DNA from 4 places in the Pseudomonas sp. LBUM1646 genome. Region 1 is predicted to be linked to each of the others. Evidence: predicted binding sites of a transcription regulator. Region 1 holds the regulator's gene; each other region holds the start of a gene.
The links. Region 1 encodes FliA, which starts transcription of late flagellar genes. Its sites were predicted from a motif close to CTAAAGTTTNNNNNNNNNNNGCCGNTAA; they were not measured.
Positions count from the first base shown of each region.

Region 2: the regulator FliA is predicted to act here: its motif matches at 1,744-1,771, upstream of ACA071_RS00620 (methyl-accepting chemotaxis protein).
Region 3: the regulator FliA is predicted to act here: its motif matches at 3,759-3,786, upstream of ACA071_RS23900 (methyl-accepting chemotaxis protein).
Region 4: the regulator FliA is predicted to act here: its motif matches at 2,277-2,304, upstream of flgM (flagellar biosynthesis anti-sigma factor FlgM).

Region 1 is NZ_CP166810.1:1,848,305-1,853,945, forward strand. Features, by position in the region: gene flhA (flagellar biosynthesis protein FlhA) at 1-1,451, shown strand, start outside; gene flhF (flagellar biosynthesis GTPase FlhF) at 1,463-2,797, shown strand; gene fleN (flagellar synthesis regulator FleN) at 2,914-3,744, shown strand; gene fliA (RNA polymerase sigma factor FliA) at 3,741-4,481, shown strand; gene ACA071_RS08230 (chemotaxis response regulator CheY) at 4,650-5,021, shown strand; gene ACA071_RS08235 (protein phosphatase CheZ) at 5,044-5,641, shown strand, end outside.
Region 2 is NZ_CP166810.1:126,099-131,739, forward strand. Features, by position in the region: rRNA gene ACA071_RS00600 (23S ribosomal RNA) at 1-846, shown strand, start outside; rRNA gene rrf (5S ribosomal RNA) at 1,007-1,122, shown strand; rRNA gene rrf (5S ribosomal RNA) at 1,231-1,346, shown strand; rRNA gene rrf (5S ribosomal RNA) at 1,455-1,570, shown strand; gene ACA071_RS00620 (methyl-accepting chemotaxis protein) at 1,888-3,768, shown strand; gene ACA071_RS00625 (SRPBCC family protein) at 3,826-4,293, opposite strand; gene ACA071_RS00630 (amino acid adenylation domain-containing protein) at 4,316-5,641, opposite strand, start outside.
Region 3 is NZ_CP166810.1:5,244,417-5,250,057, forward strand. Features, by position in the region: gene ACA071_RS23880 (glycerophosphodiester phosphodiesterase) at 1-267, shown strand, start outside; gene ACA071_RS23885 (PepSY domain-containing protein) at 444-749, shown strand; partial or broken gene ACA071_RS23890 (sensor histidine kinase) at 989-1,477, shown strand; gene ACA071_RS23895 (hypothetical protein) at 1,474-1,911, opposite strand; gene ACA071_RS23900 (methyl-accepting chemotaxis protein) at 2,023-3,648, opposite strand; gene ACA071_RS23905 (transporter) at 4,077-5,099, shown strand; gene ACA071_RS23910 (inorganic phosphate transporter) at 5,329-5,641, shown strand, end outside.
Region 4 is NZ_CP166810.1:5,172,128-5,177,768, reverse strand. Features, by position in the region: gene ACA071_RS23565 (MFS transporter) at 1-495, shown strand, start outside; gene ACA071_RS23560 (flagellar brake protein) at 561-1,307, opposite strand; gene ACA071_RS23555 (flagella synthesis protein FlgN) at 1,398-1,865, opposite strand; gene flgM (flagellar biosynthesis anti-sigma factor FlgM) at 1,914-2,240, opposite strand; gene flgA (flagellar basal body P-ring formation chaperone FlgA) at 2,390-3,151, opposite strand; gene ACA071_RS23540 (chemotaxis protein CheV) at 3,237-4,169, shown strand; gene cheR (protein-glutamate O-methyltransferase CheR) at 4,216-5,043, shown strand; gene flgB (flagellar basal body rod protein FlgB) at 5,382-5,641, shown strand, end outside.

The DNA of each region.
Region 1 (5,641 bases):
GTATCTTCCAGCACGGCATGACCTTCGGTGACGCTGGCCGGGTTTACGCACTGTTGACCATTGGTGACGGTTTGGTGGCGCAATTGCCATCACTGTTGTTATCGACAGCGGCGGCGATCATGGTGACCCGTGCTTCCGGCTCGGAAGACATGGGCAAGCAGATCGGTCGCCAGATGTTCGCCTCGCCGAAAGCGTTGGCGGTGGCGGCAGGCCTGATGGCGGTCATGGGCCTGGTGCCCGGCATGCCGCATTTCTCCTTTCTCAGCATGGCGGCCCTGGCGGGTGGCGGTGCTTACCTGTTCTGGAAGAAGCAGAGCGTGGTCAAGGTTCAGGCTTTGCAAGAGGTCAAGCGTCAACAAGAGCTGCTGCCATCCCCGGCCCGCGCCCAGGAAACCAAGGAATTGGGTTGGGACGACGTGACCCCGATCGACATGATCGGCCTGGAAGTCGGCTATCGCCTGATTCCGCTGGTGGATCGCAACCAGGGTGGTCAACTGCTGGCGCGGATCAAGGGCGTGCGCAAGAAGCTGTCCCAGGATTTGGGCTTCCTGATGCCGACTGTGCACATTCGTGACAACCTCGACCTGGCGCCAAGCGCCTATCGCCTGACCCTTATGGGCGTGATCCTCGCTGAAGCCGAGATTTACCCGGATCGCGAGCTGGCGATCAACCCGGGGCAGGTCTACGGCACGCTCAACGGCATAACCGCCAAAGATCCGGCTTTTGGCCTGGAGGCGGTCTGGATCGAAATCAGCCAGCGCGCCCAGGCCCAGTCCCTTGGTTACACCGTGGTCGATGCCAGTACGGTAGTGGCAACCCACTTGAACCAGATTCTGTACAAGCACTCCAGTGAGCTGATTGGCCACGAGGAAGTGCAGCAACTCATGCAATTGCTGGCCAAAAGCTCGCCGAAACTGGCTGAAGAGCTGGTGCCGGGTGTGGTTTCGCTGTCGCAACTGCTCAAGGTGTTGCAGGCGCTGCTCGCCGAACAAGTGCCGGTTCGGGACATTCGCAGCATTGCCGAGGCTATAGCCAACAATGCCGCCAAGAGTCAAGATACTGCCGCTCTGGTGGCGGCGGTGCGGGTCGGCGTATCCCGCGCAATCGTCCAAAGCATTGTAGGGACTGAGTCGGAGCTGCCAGTTATCACCTTGGAGCCAAGGTTGGAACAGATATTGCTCAATAGTCTTCAGAAGGCAGGACAAGGCTCGGAAGAGGGCGTTCTGCTGGAGCCAAGCATGGCAGAGAAGCTGCAGCGCTCGTTGATCGAAGCGGCACAGCGTCAAGAGATGCAAGGTCAACCGGTGATTCTGCTGGTAGCCGGTCCGGTTCGCGCGATGCTTTCGCGGTTCGGCAGGCTGGCAGTCCCGGGTTTGCACGTGTTGGCGTATCAGGAAATCCCTGACAACAAGCAAGTGACCATCGTTGCGACAGTAGGGCCCAACGGCTGAGGTAGTGGTTTATGCAAGTTAAGCGTTTTTTCGCCGCCGATATGCGTCAGGCCATGAAACTGGTTCGTGATGAGCTGGGGGCTGATGCCGCCATTATTGGCAACCGCCGGATCGCCGGCGGTGTCGAGCTGACGGCTGCCCTGGATTACAAATTGTCGGCGCTGGCCCCGCGCGTTCCGAACATGGAGCTCGAGGATGAGCTGCGCAAGACCCAGTCGCGCATCGTCACTGCCCAGGCCGAACTGAGCCTGCGCGGCGAAGGCGAGACCGACGGTGACAAGACCACCAATCGGCAGTTGTTCGCCGGCCTGCCGTTGACCGCCGCCGAGCCGCTGATCGAACCGACTTACGAACAGCCACGCCGTGCTGCGCCGGCCCCTGCGCCAGCCGCCGGTGGTGTTGACCCGCGGGCTTTCGATTCGATGCGCTTCGAGCTCAACAGCCTGCGCGAACTGATGGAAGTGCAACTCGGCTCCCTGGCCTGGAATCAGCTGCAAGGCAGCCGTCCGGCCCAGGCGAACCTGTGGCGTCGCCTGCAACGCATCGGCTTGTCCGGCCCGTTGTCGCGCGATCTGCTGGCACTGATTACCGATATTGAAGAGCCTCGTCAGGCCTGGCGCATGTTGCTGGCGCACCTGGCGCGGATGATCTCCACACCGGAAGTCGAGCCACTGGAAGAGGGCGGCGTGATTGCCATGGTCGGCCCTGCCGGCATGGGCAAGACCACCACCCTGGCCAAGCTCGCGGCCCGTTACGTGCTCAAGTACGGCGCGCAAAACATCGCGCTGGTGAGCATGGACAGCTACCGCATCGGCGCCCAGGAACAACTCAAGACGTTGGGCCGCATTCTCAATGTGTCGGTGACCCACGTCGATCCGGGCCAGTCCCTGGTGCAGGCGCTGGAGCCATTGCTGCGCAAACGCGTGGTGCTGATCGATACCGCGGGCCTGCAAGCCAGCGATCCGGCCCTGCGCATGCAGCTCGAAAGCCTGGCCGGTCGCGGCATCAAATCGAAAAATTATCTGGTCCTGGCAACCACCAGCCAGAAACAGGTTCTAACCGCTGCTTATCACAGTTACAAGCGGTGTGGGCTGGCCGGCTGCATCCTGACTAAACTGGATGAAACGGCGAGTCTGGGCGAGGTGTTGAGCCTGGCCATCAGTCATGAATTGCCGGTGGCTTACCTCACCGATGGCCCGCGTATTCCAGATGATCTGCATCTGCCGCGGCGTCACCAGTTGGTCAGTCGCGCGGTCAGCGTGCAAATGCAGGAAGAACCCAGCGAAGAAGCCATGGCTGACATGTTCGCTGATATTTACCACAGCCCGACCAAGCAGGTTGGCTGAGGTACTAATGAACAGTTTTTGTACCTACATCGATGGTCTGCCATGCATTGTTCAGTTAATGAACGCGCAGCCAGTAATGTGGCCTCCGTCTATGCAAGACAAGGTAAAGAAATAACATGGGCAGCATGCATCCCGTACAGGTGATCGCGGTGACCGGCGGCAAAGGTGGCGTCGGGAAGACTAACGTGTCAGTGAACTTGTCCCTGGCTCTAGCAGAGCTTGGCCGGCGCGTCATGCTGCTGGACGCCGATCTGGGTCTGGCGAACGTCGACGTTCTGCTGGGACTGACGCCCAAACGTACCCTGGCCGACGTGATCGAAGGCCGCTGCGAGCTGCGCGACGTTCTGTTGCAGGGCCCGGGCGGTATCCGCATCGTCCCGGCCGCGTCCGGCACCCAGAGCATGGTTCATCTGAGCCCTGCCCAGCATGCCGGCCTGATCCAGGCCTTCAGCGATATCGGCGATAACCTCGACGTATTGGTGATCGACACCGCTGCGGGTATTGGTGACTCGGTAGTCAGTTTTGTCCGCGCCGCCCAGGAAGTGTTGCTGGTGGTCTGCGACGAGCCGACCTCCATCACCGACGCCTACGCCCTGATCAAACTGCTGAACCGCGATTACGGCATGAACCGCTTCCGCGTCCTGGCCAACATGGCCCAGAGCCCGCAAGAAGGTCGCAACCTGTTCGCCAAGTTGACCAAGGTCACGGACCGCTTCCTCGACGTCGCCTTACAATACGTCGGCGCCGTGCCTTACGACGAAAGTGTGCGCAAGGCCGTGCAGAAACAACGCGCCGTCTACGAAGCCTTTCCGCGCTCCAAGTGCGCCCTGGCGTTCAAGGCGATTGCACAGAAAGTCGACACGTGGCCGCTACCGGCCAACCCGCGTGGGCATCTGGAGTTTTTCGTCGAGCGCCTCGTGCAACAGACCGCAGGACCCGTCCTATGACAGCCAGTGGCTACAACCTCTACAAGAAGTCGGCACGTGATGCGCAATACGAGCTGATCGAGCGTTACGCGCCACTGGTCAAACGCATTGCTTATCACTTGCTGGCGCGTCTGCCGGCCAGTGTCCAGGTGGAAGACCTGATCCAGGCCGGGATGATTGGCCTGCTTGAAGTGTCGACCAAATACGACGCCAGCAAAGGCGCGAGTTTCGAAACGTACGCGGGCATTCGAATCCGTGGCGCGATGCTCGATGAAGTACGCAAGGGGGACTGGGCACCACGTTCGGTCCACCGCAATACCCGTATGGTTAGCGACGCAATTCGCTCGATTGAAGCTAAAACCGGCCGTGATGCTAAAGATCACGAAGTTGCGGCCGAACTCCAATTGAGTCTCGACGATTATTACGGGATTTTGAACGATACCTTGGGCAGCCGCCTGTTCAGTTTCGACGACCTGTTGCAGGACGGCGAACACGAAGGGCTGCACGAGGATGGCGCCAGTGCTCATCTGGAGCCGTCACGCGATCTGGAAGATGAACGCTTCCAGACTGCGCTGGCGGACGCGATTGCCAATTTGCCGGAGCGTGAGCGACTGGTGTTGGCGCTGTACTACGACGAAGAGCTGAACCTCAAGGAAATCGGTGAGGTCCTGGGTGTCAGCGAATCGCGTGTCAGCCAGTTACACAGCCAGTGCGCGGCCCGTTTGCGGGGGCGTTTGGGGGAGTGGCGAGCGCGCTGAAGGCAGTGTGGGGACACTGCGAACGAGGCTGGTGTGGTGTTGAACTGCAGCGGTCTCGATTTGTTGTGCTCCAGACAGTCATTTGAGTGCTTTGCCGGATTGATTGAAATGGCGCGTCCAGGTGCTGGGCGCGTTTAAGACTGCTTGGAGGTCGAATTGGACAAGAACATGAAAATCCTCATCGTTGATGACTTCTCAACGATGCGGCGGATCATTAAAAACCTGTTGCGTGACCTTGGGTTCACCAACACGGTCGAGGCTGACGATGGCACCACTGCCATTCCGGTTCTCAACAGCGGCAGCATCGACTTTCTGGTAACAGACTGGAACATGCCCGGCATGACCGGCATCGACCTGCTGCGCCACGTGCGCGCCGATGAGAAGCTCAAGAGCCTGCCCGTGCTGATGGTGACCGCGGAAGCCAAGCGCGAACAGATCATCGAAGCGGCCCAGGCCGGTGTTAACGGTTATGTGGTCAAACCCTTCACGGCCCAGGCGTTGAAAGACAAAATCGAGAAAATTTTCGAACGCATCGGTTGAGCAACTGCGCCACGGGGGAGCTATGGAGCATAACGAATCTTCACAGGGCGATTTTGAATCGACCCTGAAAAAACACGCGGTCGAACTGGTCGAAAGCCTTGAAAAAGGCAGGTTCGGCGACGCTGTGCAACTGATCCATGAGCTCAACCAGACCCGTGACCGCGGCCTGTACCAGGAAGTGGGCAAGCTCACTCGCGAACTGCATAGCGCGATCGTCAATTTCCAGATTGACCCGAACATGCCGCAAGCCGAGGAAGTCTCGCAGATCACGGATGCCACCGAGCGTCTGGGTTATGTGGTCAAGCTGACCGAGGCCGCTGCCAACCGCACCATGGACCTGGTGGAAAACGCCACGCCGCTGGTCAATGGCCTGAGCAATGAAGCCCAGGCGTTGAGCACCGACTGGGGACGGTTCATGCGTCGCGAAGTCGGGGCTGAAGAGTTCCGCGAGCTGGCGCGGCGGGTCGACGGATTTCTGACACGCAGCAGCGAAGACAATCGCACGGTGTCGAGCAACCTGAACGACATTCTGCTGGCTCAGGATTACCAGGACCTCACCGGTCAGGTGATCAAGCGCGTGACCCAATTGGTCACCGAAGTTGAAAGCAACCTGCTCAAGC
Region 2 (5,641 bases), 1.7 Mb from region 1:
AAGACCCCGTGAACCTTTACTATAGCTTTGCACTGGACTTTGAATTTGCTTGTGTAGGATAGGTGGGAGGCTTTGAAGCGTGGACGCCAGTTCGCGTGGAGCCAACCTTGAAATACCACCCTGGCAACTTTGAGGTTCTAACTCAGGTCCGTTATCCGGATCGAGGACAGTGTATGGTGGGTAGTTTGACTGGGGCGGTCTCCTCCTAAAGAGTAACGGAGGAGTACGAAGGTGCGCTCAGACCGGTCGGAAATCGGTCGTAGAGTATAAAGGCAAAAGCGCGCTTGACTGCGAGACAGACACGTCGAGCAGGTACGAAAGTAGGTCTTAGTGATCCGGTGGTTCTGTATGGAAGGGCCATCGCTCAACGGATAAAAGGTACTCCGGGGATAACAGGCTGATACCGCCCAAGAGTTCATATCGACGGCGGTGTTTGGCACCTCGATGTCGGCTCATCACATCCTGGGGCTGAAGCCGGTCCCAAGGGTATGGCTGTTCGCCATTTAAAGTGGTACGCGAGCTGGGTTTAGAACGTCGTGAGACAGTTCGGTCCCTATCTGCCGTGGACGTTTGAGATTTGAGAGGGGCTGCTCCTAGTACGAGAGGACCGGAGTGGACGAACCTCTGGTGTTCCGGTTGTCACGCCAGTGGCATTGCCGGGTAGCTATGTTCGGAATAGATAACCGCTGAAAGCATCTAAGCGGGAAACTAGCCTCAAGATGAGATCTCACTGGGACCTTGAGTCCCCTGAAGGGCCGTCGAAGACTACGACGTTGATAGGTTGGGTGTGTAAGCGCTGTGAGGCGTTGAGCTAACCAATACTAATTGCCCGTGAGGCTTGACCATATAACACCCAAGCAATTTGACTACTCGAGAGAGCATCAGATTGCGGTGTGTGAAGACGCAATGAACCGAAAGTTCGAGATACTCACAAAGCACCGAGATCTATCACATACCCATTCGCTGGAGCGTAAACCGAAAGGTGAACGACCTGGCTACCGAATTTCTTGACGACCATAGAGCATTGGAACCACCTGATCCCATCCCGAACTCAGCAGTGAAACGATGCATCGCCGATGGTAGTGTGGGGTTTCCCCATGTGAGAGTAGGTCATCGTCAAGATTAAATTCCGAAACCCCTATCTGCGTATGCAGGTAGGGGTTTTGTTTTAGTAGAAGTCACCATTTTTTGCTGGCACGTTACTGCGGTAACGGGCTGGTCACAGAATTTCTTGACGACCATAGAGCATTGGAACCACCTGATCCCATCCCGAACTCAGCAGTGAAACGATGCATCGCCGATGGTAGTGTGGGGTTTCCCCATGTGAGAGTAGGTCATCGTCAAGATTAAATTCCGAAACCCCTATCTGCGTATGCAGGTAGGGGTTTTGTTTTAGTAGAAGTCACCATTTTTTGCTGGCACGTTACTGCGGTAACGGGCTGGTCACAGAATTTCTTGACGACCATAGAGCATTGGAACCACCTGATCCCATCCCGAACTCAGCAGTGAAACGATGCATCGCCGATGGTAGTGTGGGGTTTCCCCATGTGAGAGTAGGTCATCGTCAAGATTGAATTCCGAAACCCCTGTCTGCTAACGCAGACAGGGGTTTTGTCGTTTTGGAACACCAAAAAGCTTCAGTGATAAAGCGACCCGACAACAACAGAAATCTGGTTAATCAGACGCTCTAGCACGCCGTTCGGCGGGAATCAGTCCTGAATTTCGGCCATTTCATACAAACCCCTAAGATTTCTCCTTCTCGTGCCGAAAAACTGGTGAGACATGCGTGCACCAAAGTAGAGCGGCCTCAGAAAGCCGCCTGCGCTGTTACATGGAATGTTGCAATCCGGAACGCATCCCCACTTTTTGCATAAGAAGTCCCATGAAATGAATCTCAAGTTCAGCCATAAAATCCTGCTGGCCGCTTCAGGCGTCGTGGTGCTGGCTTTCGCGTTGTTCACTTTGTACAACGACTATTTGCAGCGAAACACCATCCGGCAGAATCTCGAATCCTCCGTGCAGCAAGCGGGCGATTTGACCGCCAGCAGCGTACAAAACTGGATGAGTGGACGCGTGCTGGTGTTGGAAAACCTGGCGCAGAACGTCGCTCACCAGGGGGCGAGTGCCGATCTGCCAGGGCTGGTGGATCAACCTGCCTTCACCTCGAACTTCCAGTTCACTTACGTCGGCCAGGCCAATGGTGTGTTCACCCAGCGCCCTGACGCGAAGATGCCGGATGGTTACGATCCACGTCAGCGCCCCTGGTACAAACAAGCTGTCGCTGCCGACAAGACCATGCTGACCCCGCCTTACATGGCTGCGGTCGGTGGCCTGGTTGTCACCATCGCCATGCCGGTGAAAAAGAACGGTGAACTGCTCGGCGTTGTCGGCGGTGACCTGAGCCTGGAAACCCTGGTGAAGATCATCAACTCGGTGGACTTCGGCGGGATCGGTCACGCGTTCCTGGTCAGTGCCGACGGTCAGGTGATCGTCAGCCCGGACAAAGATCAGGTGATGAAGAATCTGAAAGATATCTACCCAAACACTGGTGTGCGCATCGAGAAGGGTAATCAGGAAGTCACCCTGAACAAGCAAGACCGCATTCTCTCGTTCACCCCGGTAAGTGGCTTGCCAAATGCCGAGTGGTACATCGGTCTGTCGATCGATAAGGACAAGGCCTACGCTCCGTTGAGCCAATTCCGTACCTCGGCACTGATTGCGATGTTTATCGCCGTGAGCGCCATTGCAGTGCTGCTGAGCCTGCTGATCAACGTGCTGATGCGCCCTCTGACCACCATGGGCCGTGCGATGAAAGACATCGCCCAGGGTGAAGGTGACTTGACCCGTCGTCTAGCCGTGGAAAGCAAAGACGAATTCGGTGAACTGGGCGGTGCTTTCAACCAGTTCGTAGAGCGGATTCACGCGTCGATTTCTGAAGTGTCCTCGGCGACCCGTCAGGTCCATGACTTGTCGCAACGGGTGATGGCATCGTCCAACGCCTCGATCATCGGTTCCGACGAGCAAAGCGCCCGCACCAACAGTGTGGCTGCCGCGATCAACGAACTCGGTGCCGCGACCCAGGAAATCGCCCGTAACGCCGCCGATGCTTCGCAGCACGCCAGCGGCGCGAGCGAGCAGGCCGACGACGGTCGTCAGGTGGTGGAGAAAACCATCCTGGCCATGACCGAGCTGTCGCAGAAAATCAGCCTGTCCTGCACCCAGATCGAAACCCTGAATGCCAGCACCGACAACATCGGGCACATTCTGGATGTGATCAAAGGCATCTCTCAGCAGACCAACCTGCTGGCCCTGAACGCGGCCATCGAAGCGGCCCGTGCCGGTGAAGCCGGTCGTGGTTTTGCGGTCGTGGCGGACGAGGTGCGTAACCTCGCCCATCGCACCCAGGAATCGGCCGAGGAGATCCACAAGATGATCACCTCGCTGCAGATCGGTTCTCGTGAAGCGGTGACCACCATGAACGCCAGCCAGGTCTCCAGTGAAGAGAGCGTTGAAGTGGCGAACCAGGCCGGTCTGCGCCTGGTCAGCGTGACCCAGCGCATCGGTGAAATCGACGGCATGAACCAATCGGTGGCCGCGGCGACCGAAGAGCAAACCGCAGTAGTGGAAACCCTCAACGTCGACGTTAACCAGATCAACTTGCTGAACCAGCAAAGCGTGGCCAACCTCAATGAAACCTTGAAGGATTGCGATGCCTTGTCGTTGCAGGCCAACCGCCTGAAGCAATTGGTCGACAGCTTCAAAATCTGATCTAACGATGTAAAAAAGCCCGCTGTGGATCACCTCCACAGCGGGCTTTTTCATGCCTTACGCAAACAACTTCAACACATTGTTCATCGCATCATCGGCAAACCCCTGCACGAAGTCCTTGAACCCCGGCAACGCCTCCGCGCCGCCCTGGGCCGGTTCCGCGATGATGGTCCAGGTCGCCCGCGACTTGCCCGCGCCCAGCGATTCCACATTCATCGCCGCCCACAGATTCGCCACGCCCAAGGTGTTGTAGATCGTCGTCCAGGTCATGCTCAGTGCCTGGTCATCCCGGGAGTTGAGTTGCTCGACCACCAGGTTGCCGTCCTTGAAGACTTTCTTGCGCAGGGACGACACGCCTTCACCGGTCATTTCGATGTGCGACAGCGCCGGAATGAAGGCGTCGAAGCCGGCAAAGTTACCGACCACCTCCCAGACTTTCAAAGCGTCCGTCGGCACATTCACCGAAGATGCTACGTGGCAACCGTGAGGGTTTTTGATCAGGGTATCGGGTTGCAGGGTTTTCATGGTCTTGCTCCAGTTGGGTGCTTCAGATGAAGTTGATTTCTTTGAGGTAGTCGCAGCCGCGACGCAGCAGCGCCGGGGATTTTTCCGGGTAGTGCGCGCCCATCTGCCGGACGCCGGCCTGAGCGTTGTCGTGGCCGATCATCGAGATATCGCCGATGTCTTCTTCAAAGCCGTTGAGGTAGAAACCCAGCACGCCGAACAGCGCGTTATCGCTGTCGACCCGGCCCAGTTGCTGCTGCCAGTCGGCGACGCTGACCATCGAGAATTCCCGGCCGGCTTCGCGAAACGAATCCACGTAAGCGTCCCAGCTCAGCGGCTCGGGGTTGTGCAGGTTGAACACCGCGTGTTCCGACTGATAACGACTGGCATGGAAGGCGATGAAACGGGCGAGGAAGTCCACCGGCATCAGGTCGAAGTTCAGCGAGAACTCCGGCACTTGGCCAAGTTGAATCGAGCCTTTGAGCATCAGCATCAAGCGATTCTTGTGCGGCTGGCAGACGCCGGTGAGGCTGTTGAAACTGATGTTGCCGGGGCGATACAGATTGACCCGCACGCCGCGCTCCCGCGCCCGTTCAAGAATCCGCTCACCGACCCACTTGGACAGGTTGTAGCCGTTCTTGATGTAGATCGGCGGCGTCTGTGCGGCAGGCAACTCCAGCACCCGACCATCGTCAGAAATCGTGCTGGACGCCGAGAGCGTGGAGACGAAGTTGAAGATCTTCTTGCTGCGCCCTTCACACAGGCGCAGGCATTCGAAAATAGGCTCGACGTTGTCTCGCGCCAGCGACTCGTAGTCGAGCACGTGATTGACGTTAGCCGCGTTGTGCACCAGTGCGCCGAACTCCCGATCCAGTCGCTCGTAGACGTCCTCCGCAAGCCCCAGCAACGGACGAGTGATGTCCGCCGCGTAGACCCGCACCCGATGTAGGTCCAGATGCTCCAGTCGGTTCTCGAGCAACGCCTGGGCGAAGCGCTCCGCCGCCGATTGCCCACCGCCATCGCGCACCAGGCAGGCGACTTCAGTGGCGCCCCAGGCCAGCAACGCCTCGACGATGTGCACGCCGACAAAGCTATTGGCGCCGGTGACGATCACCTTGTGCACATCGCCCATACGGCTGATCGGTAACGGCTGGATATCCAGCTCGCGGAAGGCATCGGCCATCGCCTGTTCGCTCAGCACTTCTTCGGTGCCCGAGCCGCGGACCAACGTCGCCAACTTGGCGATGGTCGGCAACTCGATAAAGCGGTTGATCGAAATGCTGCGACCAAATTCCTCACGCAGCCGCAGCAACATCCGCGACAGCAAGATCGAGTGGCCGCCCAGATTGAAAAAGCTTTCGTCGGTGGA
Region 3 (5,641 bases), 3.4 Mb from region 1:
GCGATCGGCACCGGCCCTTCGGCGGCGCTGACCAAGGGCGGTGATCAGAGCTATTCGGACCTGGTCAAGCCGTGGATGAACCAATTCACCCACGATCAGGGCCTGCTGGTGCACGTCTACACTATCGACGACGCGGTGGATTACCAGAAGGTGATGGATTCGGGTGTCGACGGCATCTTCACCAACCGCGCCAGCGAACTGCTGAAGTTCTACAAGCGCCCGGCGGCTGGCACCGTGGCGCAATTGCTGCAGAACAACGGCTACTAATAGGTATCGGGCAGCGACACTGCGTCGACTTCTTCGCGAGCAGGCTCGCGCCCACAGGATTGTGCTGAACCTGTGGGCGCGAGTGCTTTTAGCGGCGGCCGATGAATTAAGGGTGAATTAAGTTGCGCCGGTTAACCTGAGCCCACTTAAACAGATCACCCCAAGGAAAGAATCTTATGAAAACCCTGACTGCCCTGTTCACCGCCGCTGCCCTGACCCTCACTGCTGGCATGGCCCAAGCTGATATTCGCGTCGACCAGATCCCTGAGCTGGTCAAAAGCGGCAAGATCAAGCCTTTGGAAGAAATGAACCAGGCGGCCCTGAAACTGCATCCGGGCGCGACCATCACCGACACCGATCTGGACAACCACTTCAACGGCTACGAATACGAAGTTGAACTGAAAGATGCCAAAGGCGCTGAATGGGACGTGGATTTCGATGCCGCCACCGGCAAAGTCCTGAGCAACAAGCAAGACACATAATCCCCGTTATCCCTGTAGGAGCGAAGACGGCAGCACATTCAACATTGATGTGACTGACACACCGCTTTCGCGAGCACGCTTCGCTCCTACAGGGTTTTTGCCGGATTCAAGAACGCACGATCTTCGGGTCGTGCGTTTTTTTATGCCTGCGCGCGCCAGGGTCGCTAGAATCCCCACGGGTTCACGCAGAGATAAATGAAGATGGAGCAAACCGCGGCGGCAGACATCGTCACCATCGGAACTTCGCCCGTGGACGCCTGGGCAACGGCATCCCGCTTAACATCGAGACCTGCGCGGACCTGGGCGATGCCTTGCAACATGTGATGTCAGAGATACAGGGCGTGCACCTGCAACGGGTCATCCGCGCATCGATCGGTGAGTTGCAAGGCATCCATTGCGATCGCGAGCGTGTCGCGCAATTGCTCTCCAACCTGCTGGCCAATGCCATCGCCCATGGCGATGCCCAAGGTGACATCGAAGTCATCGCGCAGGTGGATCAGGGTGCCTTGATGCTGGGGGTGAAGAATCAGAGGACGATCCCCGAAGAAGTGTTGCCCCATCTCTTCCAGCCCTACTCGCGACCGACCCGCGACACGCCTCGGGCCGGCCTCGGACTGGGCCTCTACATTGCCAGCCAGATTGCCCAGTCCCATGGCGGCCAACTGCACGTGGCGTCCACGGCGCAGAACGGCACGCTGTTTACGTTCAGCCTGCCGGCAGCCCATTAAGCCGACGTACTGACCATCGACCCGGACGTGCTGCTGCCCTCATCCTGCAACGCCTGCAACAACGCCGCCGTGGCGGTTTGCAACGAGCCCGAGGTGGTCGCGATCTGCGACTGCGCGGCGGCTACGTTGGCGGCTTTGGCATCGGCGCTTTCCTGCTTGGCCTGAGCCGCTTGCAATTGCCGCTGTTGTTCCTGCAGTTGCTTTTGCAGTTCGGCGATCTGCTTGCGCAGTTCTTTCACCGTGTCGGATTCAGTGCTGCTGCTCGAACTGCCGCCACCGGCAGCCGGTGCCGCACCGCTCGCAGAAGCCTTGGTGGTATCGCTGGAGGCAGCCGCGGTCGCTGACGTCGCGTCGTCGGTGCTGTCGCTGATCGCGGTTTTGCTCGAAGGCGTCGAGAGGGTCTGGTTGATCGAAACCGAGGTGATGCTGACCATGGGACTTATCCTATGTGGGTTCAGGTTAAGTCCATCATCGACATCGGCTGGCCAGACTTGAGATCGACTGTGTACCGGTTTGGTAAGCAAACCGGTACACAGTCTTTTGCCTTAAGCGCTCAGGCGCGCCGTCACTTCGTTCAACTGGCCCGACAACCCGTGCAGGTTGTGGCTGGCCGCTTCGGTGCGTTGCACGTTGTCCAGGTTGGTGCTGGCGATGGTGGTGATCTCGGTGAGGTTGCGCGAGATGTCTTCGGCCACCGAGGTCTGCTCTTCGGCAGCGGTGGCGATCTGGCGGTTCATGTCGCGGATGGCCTCCACGGCATGGGTGATGCGCTCCAGCATGGCGCCGGCCTCGGTCACCTGCGCGACACTTTCTTCGCTGCGTGACTGGCCGCTTTCAATCGCCTGGGCCGCGTCCACGGCACCAGTTTGCACGGTCTGGATGATCTGGTTGATCTCGATGATCGATGCCGCCGTGCGCTGGGCCAGGCTGCGCACTTCATCGGCCACCACCGCAAAACCGCGCCCGGCTTCACCGGCACGGGCCGCTTCGATGGCCGCGTTGAGCGCCAGCAGGTTGGTCTGTTCGGCGATGCCGCGAATCACTTCCAGTACTTTGCCGATGCGCCCGCTGTCGGTTTCCAGACGACGGATGACGGTGGCGGTGTTGGCGATTTCGCCGCGCATTTGGGTGATGGTGTGAATGGTGCCCTGCATGACCTTTTCGCCTTGCTGAGCGGACTGGTCGGCATCGTCGGCCGCACGTGCCGCGTCTGCTGCGTGACGCGCCACTTCCTGGGCGGTGGCGGACATTTCGTTCATCGCCGTGGCCACCTGATCGGTGCGGCTGAACTGCTCGTTGGTGCCGCTGGCCATCAGGGTGGCGATGGAGTTCAGCTCGCCGCTGGCGCTGTCCAGGTCCTTGGCGCTGCGCTGCAAACGGCTGAAGGTTTCGGCGAGGAAGTCGCGCAGGGTGTTGGCGGCCATGGCCAGTTTGCCCAGTTCATCCTGACGGGTGCTGGCTACGCGGTCGGCGAACTTGCCCTGGCTGAGTTGTGCCACGTAGTCGATCAGTTTGCGGATCGGGTCAACCAGGTTGCGGTTGATCAACCACAGGCTCAACAGGCCGATCAACAGACCCGAGGCGAGCATCACGATAATCCCGAGCATGACCGTGCGCTCGGCAGCGGCGCTGATCTGCGCCGATTGTTCGGTGCCCTGCTTGCGCAGTTCACCGACCAATTCGCTCATCTGATCGCTGGTGGCGCGGTCCACGCCTTTGACGGCGGTGTCACCGGCCGTTGGGTCGGCACCCGCCGCTACATAAGCATCACGACCTTTCTGGTAAGCGCTGCCCAACTGACGGTGTTCGTCACGCAAACGTTCGATGCGGGTCTTGAGTTGACCATCCAGGCCTTTCTGCCCGGCCAGTTCGCCGAGGATGCCCTGCACGTCGCGCTGACGGTCTTCGAATTGCTTCCAGTATTTGTCCAGATCGGCCGGCTGCTTGCCGCGCAGCAGGACGTTTTTCCACTCCTGAACCTGCACCTTGAATTGCAGGTTGGCTTCATCGATCAGTTGCGAAGTATGCAGCGGGCCGTCGATCAGGTTGGCGTAACTTTGCACGCCGCTGGACAGGTAGTGAAAGCAAGCCAAGGCGATCAGCAATATCGCCAACAAGCTGCCGCTCAGCAACGCGAGGATTTGGGCTCTCAGGGATTTCTGCAGCATCAAGTGATACTCATGACAGGAAAGAGGCACGCCTGGTTGGGCGTGAAAGACGTCCAAACTTCCCTGTCTGCAATCTCGGCTCGTGGCCGAAGCCGCGCAACCTAGCACCTGCGTCATCGGCGTGCCAGAGCAGTTCTTGAATCAATCCCGACGATTGGTGACGCACACGTTTGCGCGCCACGTAACTGTCACAAAACCGTCAAGACACCTTGCGATGATGCCCGGTAGCAGCTGTCGAGCGGAGCGAGGCAGCGTTCGGCGACGAAGTCGTCGTGAAATCAGCCACCGCGGTGTTTCAGGAGAACCGCGTGTTCAGGTTTGACGACGACTGCGTCGCCGAACGCTGCCTCGCTCCGCTCGACAGCTGCTACGTGGCTACGTGGCTACGTGGCTACGTGGCTACGGATGAATGCCCCTCCCAACGAGACCTCATGAACCACAGCATCGATCACACTCACCGCGACACTGACTTGTTCGGCCTGCTTTACGGCTTCCGTTTTCGTCCGGGTGAGCGCGGCCGGGAGATCGATTCGGCCGAGGCATTGCGCTGTTTGCAACAGTCTGAAGACAGCGATGAGTTCCTCTGGCTGCACTTGAACCTGGCCCACGCCGCGTGCGAGCGCTGGATGAAAAGCCATCTGGAATTGCCCGAGGAGTTTTTCGAAGCGTTGCACGAAGGCTCGCGCTCAACGCGTATCGAGCACGTCGATTCGGCGTTGTTGGCGGTGGTCAACGATGTGGTGTTCAACCTCAGCAGCATGGTGTCCTCGGATGTCTCGACGCTGTGGGTCTGCGCTCGCAGCAAGCTGATTATCAGCGCGCGCCTGCAACCGCTGCACTCGGTGGACAAGCTGCGTTCTTCGGTGAAGGCCGGCGAGTGCTTTCGCTCGCCGTTGGAATTGCTGGTGCACCTGCTGCGCGATCAGGGCGAAGTGCTGACGCAGATCGTGCGCAAGACCAGCCAGAGTGTCGATCGGATCGAGGATGAATTGCTGTCTTCGCGGCTGTCGACCAACCGTGCCGAACTGGGCGCCAATCGTCGGGTGCTGGTGCGGCTGCAACGGTTGTTGGCGCTGGAGCCGGGATCGTTGCTGCGTTTGCTGAACCGGCCGCCGCAATGGTTGCAAAAGGAGGACGTCAAAGAGTTACGCAAATCCACCGAGGAGTTTGCACTGATCATCAACGACCTCACGGCCCTCGGTGAACGGATCAAGCTGTTGCAGGAAGAGATCGCCGCCAACCTCAACGAACAGAGCAACCGCACGCTGTTTACCCTGACCGTGGTGACGGTGCTGGCGTTGCCGATCAACATCATTGCCGGTTTTTTCGGGATGAACGTCGGTGGCGTGCCGCTCTCCGGCGACCCGGAAGGGTTCTGGATTCTGGTGGCGCTGGTGGCGACCTTTACCGTGATTGCCGGGCGCTGGGCGTTTCGTAAGCGCCAGGATTACTAACCTGACGTGATCGTTCCCACGCTCCGCGTGGGAATGCAGCCAGGGACGCTCTGCGTCCCAAAGCGGACGCGGAGCGTCCGGGGAGGCATTCCCACGCAGAGCGTGGGAACGATCATCTTCCGACCGAAGGTAACAGGAATAAAACCCAAACACTGACCCACCGCAGTCTCTCTGTCACATTTTGAAACGATCATGGGCGACACTCCTTCCTCGCTCAGGATTGTCCGGCATGGCTACTCCTTCCTTGACCGCTGCCCAGGCGCCCGCCAGCAGCGCCAGACCGCAGCTTGATAAAAAACCCGGTCTGTTCACCCTGGTGATTTTCTTCGGTGTACTGGCCAGCGGATTGTTGTTCACCGCTTACAGCCTGATGCACGACATGCACGAACTCGGCACGGTGGTGACCACCTGGACCCCGTTTCTGCTGCTCGGCGTGGCGCTGCTGATTGCCCTCGGTTTTGAATTCGTCAACGGTTTCCACGACACCGCCAACGCCGTGGCCACGGTGATTTACACCAACTCGCTGCCGCCGAACTTCGCGG
Region 4 (5,641 bases), 3.3 Mb from region 1:
TTCCTCTGTTCGCTGGTGCAGTTCTGCCTGTACCCGTTGGCGGTGGCGTTTTCCAATGACCACGTCGAGGGTGATCGCCGGGTGTCCCTGACGGCGATGTTGCTGGTGACCTACGGTGTCGGCGCCAGTATCGGGCCGCTGGTGGCCGGGGTGCTGATGAAACTGTTCGGTAGCCACATGCTGTATGCCTTCTTCAGTTTCTTCGCGCTGGTGCTGGTGTGGCGGATTCGCCCGAAAGCGGTGACCAATCTGCATGTGGTCGACGATGCACCGCTGCATCACGTGGCCATGCCCGATAGCATGTCGAGTTCACCGCTGGTGGCGGCCCTCGACCCGCGGGTGGATGAGCAAGTGGTGCAGGATCAGATGCAGAATCCGATCGAGCCGGAACCAGAGCCTGAACCCGATCCAACTCCGGAAGAGCCGACAGATCCGCAAGATCCCGAAGACCCGGACAGCGGTCGCGAACAAAGCTTCACCGAGGCCAGGCCTTAAAATCGAGGCATAAAAAAACGGGCAGTCACCGCAAGGGACTGCCCGTTTTTTATTGCCGCGGCGTATTACATGTCGTCTTTGTCGAAGCGCCGGGCTTCGCGTTGCAGCTGGTAGACGAAGCGCTCCACCTGCCGTTGCACCAGGCCGCTCATGTTGTGAAAGCGGACGCCGGCGAAGGTGGTGGAGATTCTTTCTTCGAAGTGCAGGTAACGCAGTTCAACCGGGGCGGTCATGCTGCCGAAGGGCAGGGCAGCGACGAAACGGTCGTAGACCTGGCCCAGTTGCAGGCTGGAGGTGATGTCGCCCTCGAAGCGCAGCTTGCAGCCGGTGGCGGAGATGTCCAGCAACTTGCCGTTGACCGGTGCCTTGAGCTTTTCTCCGCCCAGTTCGACATTGACCAGTTGTGCCAGTTTCAACGCCGCACGAAAGGCATTGCGACGCTGGTGGTAGACCACTTCGGAAGGCAGCGCACCACGATAGCAACGACCGCCACCGGACTCGTCGATGGTCAGCGGACCGTTGCTGTCCCAGGCAATGCGCACGCCGTCATGGAAGCCTTCGACCCGAAAGGGTTCGCCGGCCAGCAGGAAGCGTTCACCATCGCGGGGGATCATTTCATCCAGGGCCATCATGTTGCTGTCACGATCGAGGTCCACCAGATAGCTCTGGAAACGCTGGCTGCGTTCGTGGAACGTGATGATCAGCGGATCATGGCTGTCTTGCAACTGGCGAAGGTTGCCGGAGATTTCCAGGGGTGTGGTGAGCACCTTGGGTGGTTGCGGAGCGTCTTCCGCGCTTGAGGCATTGAACACGGTTCATCAATCTCCAGACAAAATATGACTACTAGCCAGCATTCTGCCAGCATGTTTCGCGTCTTGATAGGGTGTGCTCAATTGGCGGACTCATGCCTGACTGAGCGGGCGTGGCTTCGCAAGCTTGGCGGTTGAGCCGCGGGCATCATAGAGCGCTGGAGGTTCGCCACCGGTGAGGATTTTCAGCTGATTGGCCGTGGCGGCCTGCTGCATCAGGATCGACTGGCCATTCTTGACGTTGGCCGCCTGGCATTGAGCCAGAAGATCGGTCAGTACGTCGCTCTGCTCCAGCAACTGATCGCCGATGCTCGAATGGCTGGCGAGTTGCTCCAGGCCGTGGCGATCGATGGGCAGGTTGAGGCTGGCGAGGATTTCGCTGCGCTTGCGGCCATGCTGTTCGAGCAAAATGATCAATGCCTGTTTCTGCGCCAGAATCTCTTCGAGCAGTGGCATGTCGCGACCGTGCAAGGCGAGGGACTCGGTTTGCAGTAACTCCAGCAAGCGTTGCGCTGGAGCAAAGTCGTCGGTGATCAGTTGCAGTAGATTAGTGTCGTGCATGGCTGGCCTTGGGTTTTAAGCGTCCAAAAGCCTGGCGCAGGCGATGGCCTAGCGCTGGGCTTCGAAGTTGAGCAGTTTGCTGGCTACACGGCTGCTGTCGACTTTATAGCTGCCATCGGCAATCGCTGCTTTCAACTCGGCCACACGGGCGTTGTCGACGGCAGGCTGATCGCGCAGCTTGTCAGTGACCTTCTGCAACTGTTGAGCCTCATTGCTGAGATGTACCGATTCCCCGCTTTTGACGGTACTGGCCTGTTCGGCCGGGGTAGTCAGCGGCGCGGATTTGCCGGCGTCGGCGGTTTCCTTGGCAACGCTGGTACGTGTACTGCCCGTAAGTGACGAGGAGCTGTTCAAACGGCTGAAATCGATGACCATGATAAAAAACCTCTGGGTATTTGGACGCTTGCCATGTTTTCGGCAATACCTGCGAAAACTTTAGGCTCATTTATTCAATGAGCTGCATGCGCCAGCGCTGCTTGGGCACAGTTTAGGTAACAGCCTGCCAGAGCGCCATAGCTTGTCCTCTACATAGACACTTCCACCTGGCCCGGCGCGGTGACTTGCGCCTTGATGACTCGCATGGAATTGAGGTTTTTAACCCGTATTTGCTCGGCCAGCCCGCCATTGGAGAGCGCTTCACCCGGCATGCGCACACTGAGCGTACCACTGCGGGCGGTAATCACCACCTGGTCGCCTTTGCGCACCACTTCTGCTTGTTCCAGATGGACGAGGGTAATGACCTGATCGCCGACCGTTGGTCGGGTAAGTTTCTGTCCGATGGCCTGGTCGACCGAGGTGAAATACCCCTGGTTGATCAGACTGATGTCCCGCTCGCGCAAAGTGACGTCGGCAGGTTCGATAATGCCCGCGCGCTTGAGAGGGCGGGTGGTAGTGACAACGTCTCGAAACAGGCGCACTTGAGCGGGTACGAACACTGTCCACGGGGAGCTGCCCTCGCAGCGAACCTTGACTGTAACCCGGCCGATCGGGGTGGCGGGGCTCTCCAGTGAGGCTGTCAATTCCTTGTCGCACATGGGCATGCGCAGGCGTGGATCGAGCTGTTTGACCTCGATTTCGTAGCGACCTTCCGTTTGACTGGTAGCGAGATAGTCTTCTACGGTGAATTCAAGAAAGCCCTGAGTGACGCCGATAAGCATGTCAGGCAAGGTAACCGCATCAGCAACGGCAGGGCTGCCAACGGGTAAAAAGCAAACGGCCGACACCACGCAAAGCAATTTGCGGTAGTTTGATGTCAGGCGTCGGAAAAATGTCGTTTGTTCGTTCATACGGGTTAAAAAGCAAGCGCCGTGCCGTTTAGTGATGAATGTGCGTCGCAACACAACTTAGCGTTGTTGGTGTAGGAGTCTGGGCATGGCTGGTGTAATGGATTCGGTAAACCAGCGCACGCAACTGGTAGGGCAGAATCGCCTGGAGCTGTTGTTGTTCCGTCTCGACGGCCAGCAACTGTACGGGATCAACGTGTTCAAGGTTCGTGAGGTGCTGCAATGCCCCAAACTGACCTTGATGCCCAAGTCCAGTCCCGTCGTGTGCGGTGTGGCAAATATTCGTGGGGCGACCATTCCTATTCTGGATCTGGCGATGGCGACCGGTTCCGGTCGGTTGCTCGATCAAAGCAATCCCTTCGTGATCATCACGGAGTACAACACCAAGACCCAGGGTTTCCTGGTCCGGTCGGTAGAGCGCATCGTCAACATGAACTGGGAGGAGATTCATCCGCCACCCAAGGGCACTGGACGCGATCATTACCTCACGGCTGTGACTCGGGTCGACAATCAGTTAGTCGAAATCATCGACGTCGAAAAGATCCTGGCGGAGGTTGCACCGACACCGGAAGCGATTTCGGTCGGTGTGGTCGATGTCGAAACCCAGCACAAGGCGTTGTCCTTGCGGGTGTTGACGGTCGATGACTCGTCGGTGGCGCGTAAGCAGGTCTCGCGTTGCCTGCAAACGGTCGGCGTCGAAGTGGTGGCGTTGAACGACGGTCGGCAGGCGCTGGATTACCTGCGCAAGCTGGTCGATGAGGGCAAGAAGCCGGAAGAAGAGTTCCTGATGATGATTTCCGACATCGAGATGCCGGAGATGGACGGGTACACCCTGACGGCCGAGATCCGCAACGACCCTCGCATGCAAAAGCTTCATATCATCCTGCATACTTCGTTGTCGGGTGTGTTCAATCAGGCGATGGTCAAGAAAGTCGGTGCCGATGACTTCCTTGCCAAATTCCGTCCTGATGACCTGGCATCCCGGGTAGTCGACCGGATCAAAGCAGCAGACATCAGCTAGGGGCCTTTTGCCCCTGGCGGTCAACACGATTTAAGAGGCGGTATCTTTGTCTACGGGTAATTTGGATTTCGAACAGTTCCGGGTCTTCCTGGAAAAAGCCTGTGGCATTTTGCTCGGTGAAAACAAGCAGTACCTGGTTTCGAGCCGTCTCAACAAACTGATGGAACAGCAAGGCATCAAGTCCCTGGGTGAACTGGTCCAGCGCATCCAGACCCAGCCGCGCAGTGGTTTGCGCGAAATGGTGGTGGATGCCATGACGACCAACGAAACCCTGTGGTTTCGTGACACCTATCCGTTTGAAGTCTTGAAGAACAAGGTGCTGCCCGAAGCGATCAAGGCTGCTCCCGGTCAACGCCTGCGCATCTGGTCGGCAGCTTGCTCGTCGGGCCAGGAACCGTATTCGTTGTCGATGTCGATCGACGAGTTCGAGCGGACCAACATGGGCCAGTTGAAGATGGGTGTGCAGATTGTTGCCACCGACCTGTCCGGCACCATGCTGACCAACTGCAAGACCGGCGAGTACGACAGCCTGGCGATCGGTCGCGGCTTGTCACCCGAACGCCTGCAGCGTTTCTTCGACCCGAAAGGGCCGGGCCGCTGGGCGATCAAGGCGCCGATCAAAAGCCGGGTGGAATTTCGCTCGTTCAACCTGCTGGACAGTTACGCGGCCCTGGGCAAGTTCGACATCGTGTTCTGTCGCAACGTGCTGATCTACTTCTCCGCCGAGGTGAAGAAGGACATCCTGTTGCGCATTCACAGCACGTTGAAGCCGGGCGGTTATCTGTTCCTTGGCGCTTCCGAGGCGCTGAACGGTTTGCCGGATCATTACCAGATGGTCCAGTGCAGCCCGGGGATCATTTACCAGGCGAAATGATTCGCTGGCGGTAGCAAAAAACGGGAGTCCTCAGGGGCTCCCGTTTTTTTATGCCTGCCGCTTTTGCATCACGTAGGAGCTGCCGCAGGCTGCGATCTTTTGATCTTGATTTTAAAAACCAGGATCAAAAGATCGCAGCCTGCGGCAGCTCCTACGGGGCGGCGCGCGATTCAGGAAAGCGGCAGAAAAGCGGCAGACGGCGGAAATCGGTTGCCGCTTTTCTGGCATTGCCGCCTTGCCGATGCCCGCAAAGCCCCGGTTTACGGGGTTTTTTGAATTGGCACGCCGCTTGCTATGTTCCAGTTACGAAAAATCAGGTCACCCGAAGGTTTCCCGACATGAGCATCAGCTTCGATAAAGCGCTCGGTATCCACGAACAAGCCCTGGGCTTCCGCGCCCAGCGTGCCGAAGTCCTGGCCAACAACATCGCCAACGCCGACACCCCGAACTACAAGGCTCGGGATCTGGACTTCTCCAAAGTGCTTGCCGCGCAGAACGAGAAAACCAAGAGCGGTTCTTTCGCCTTGAACATGACCAACAGCCGTCATATCGAAGCTGAAGGCCTGGGCAATGGCGACGAGTCGCTGTTGTATCGCAC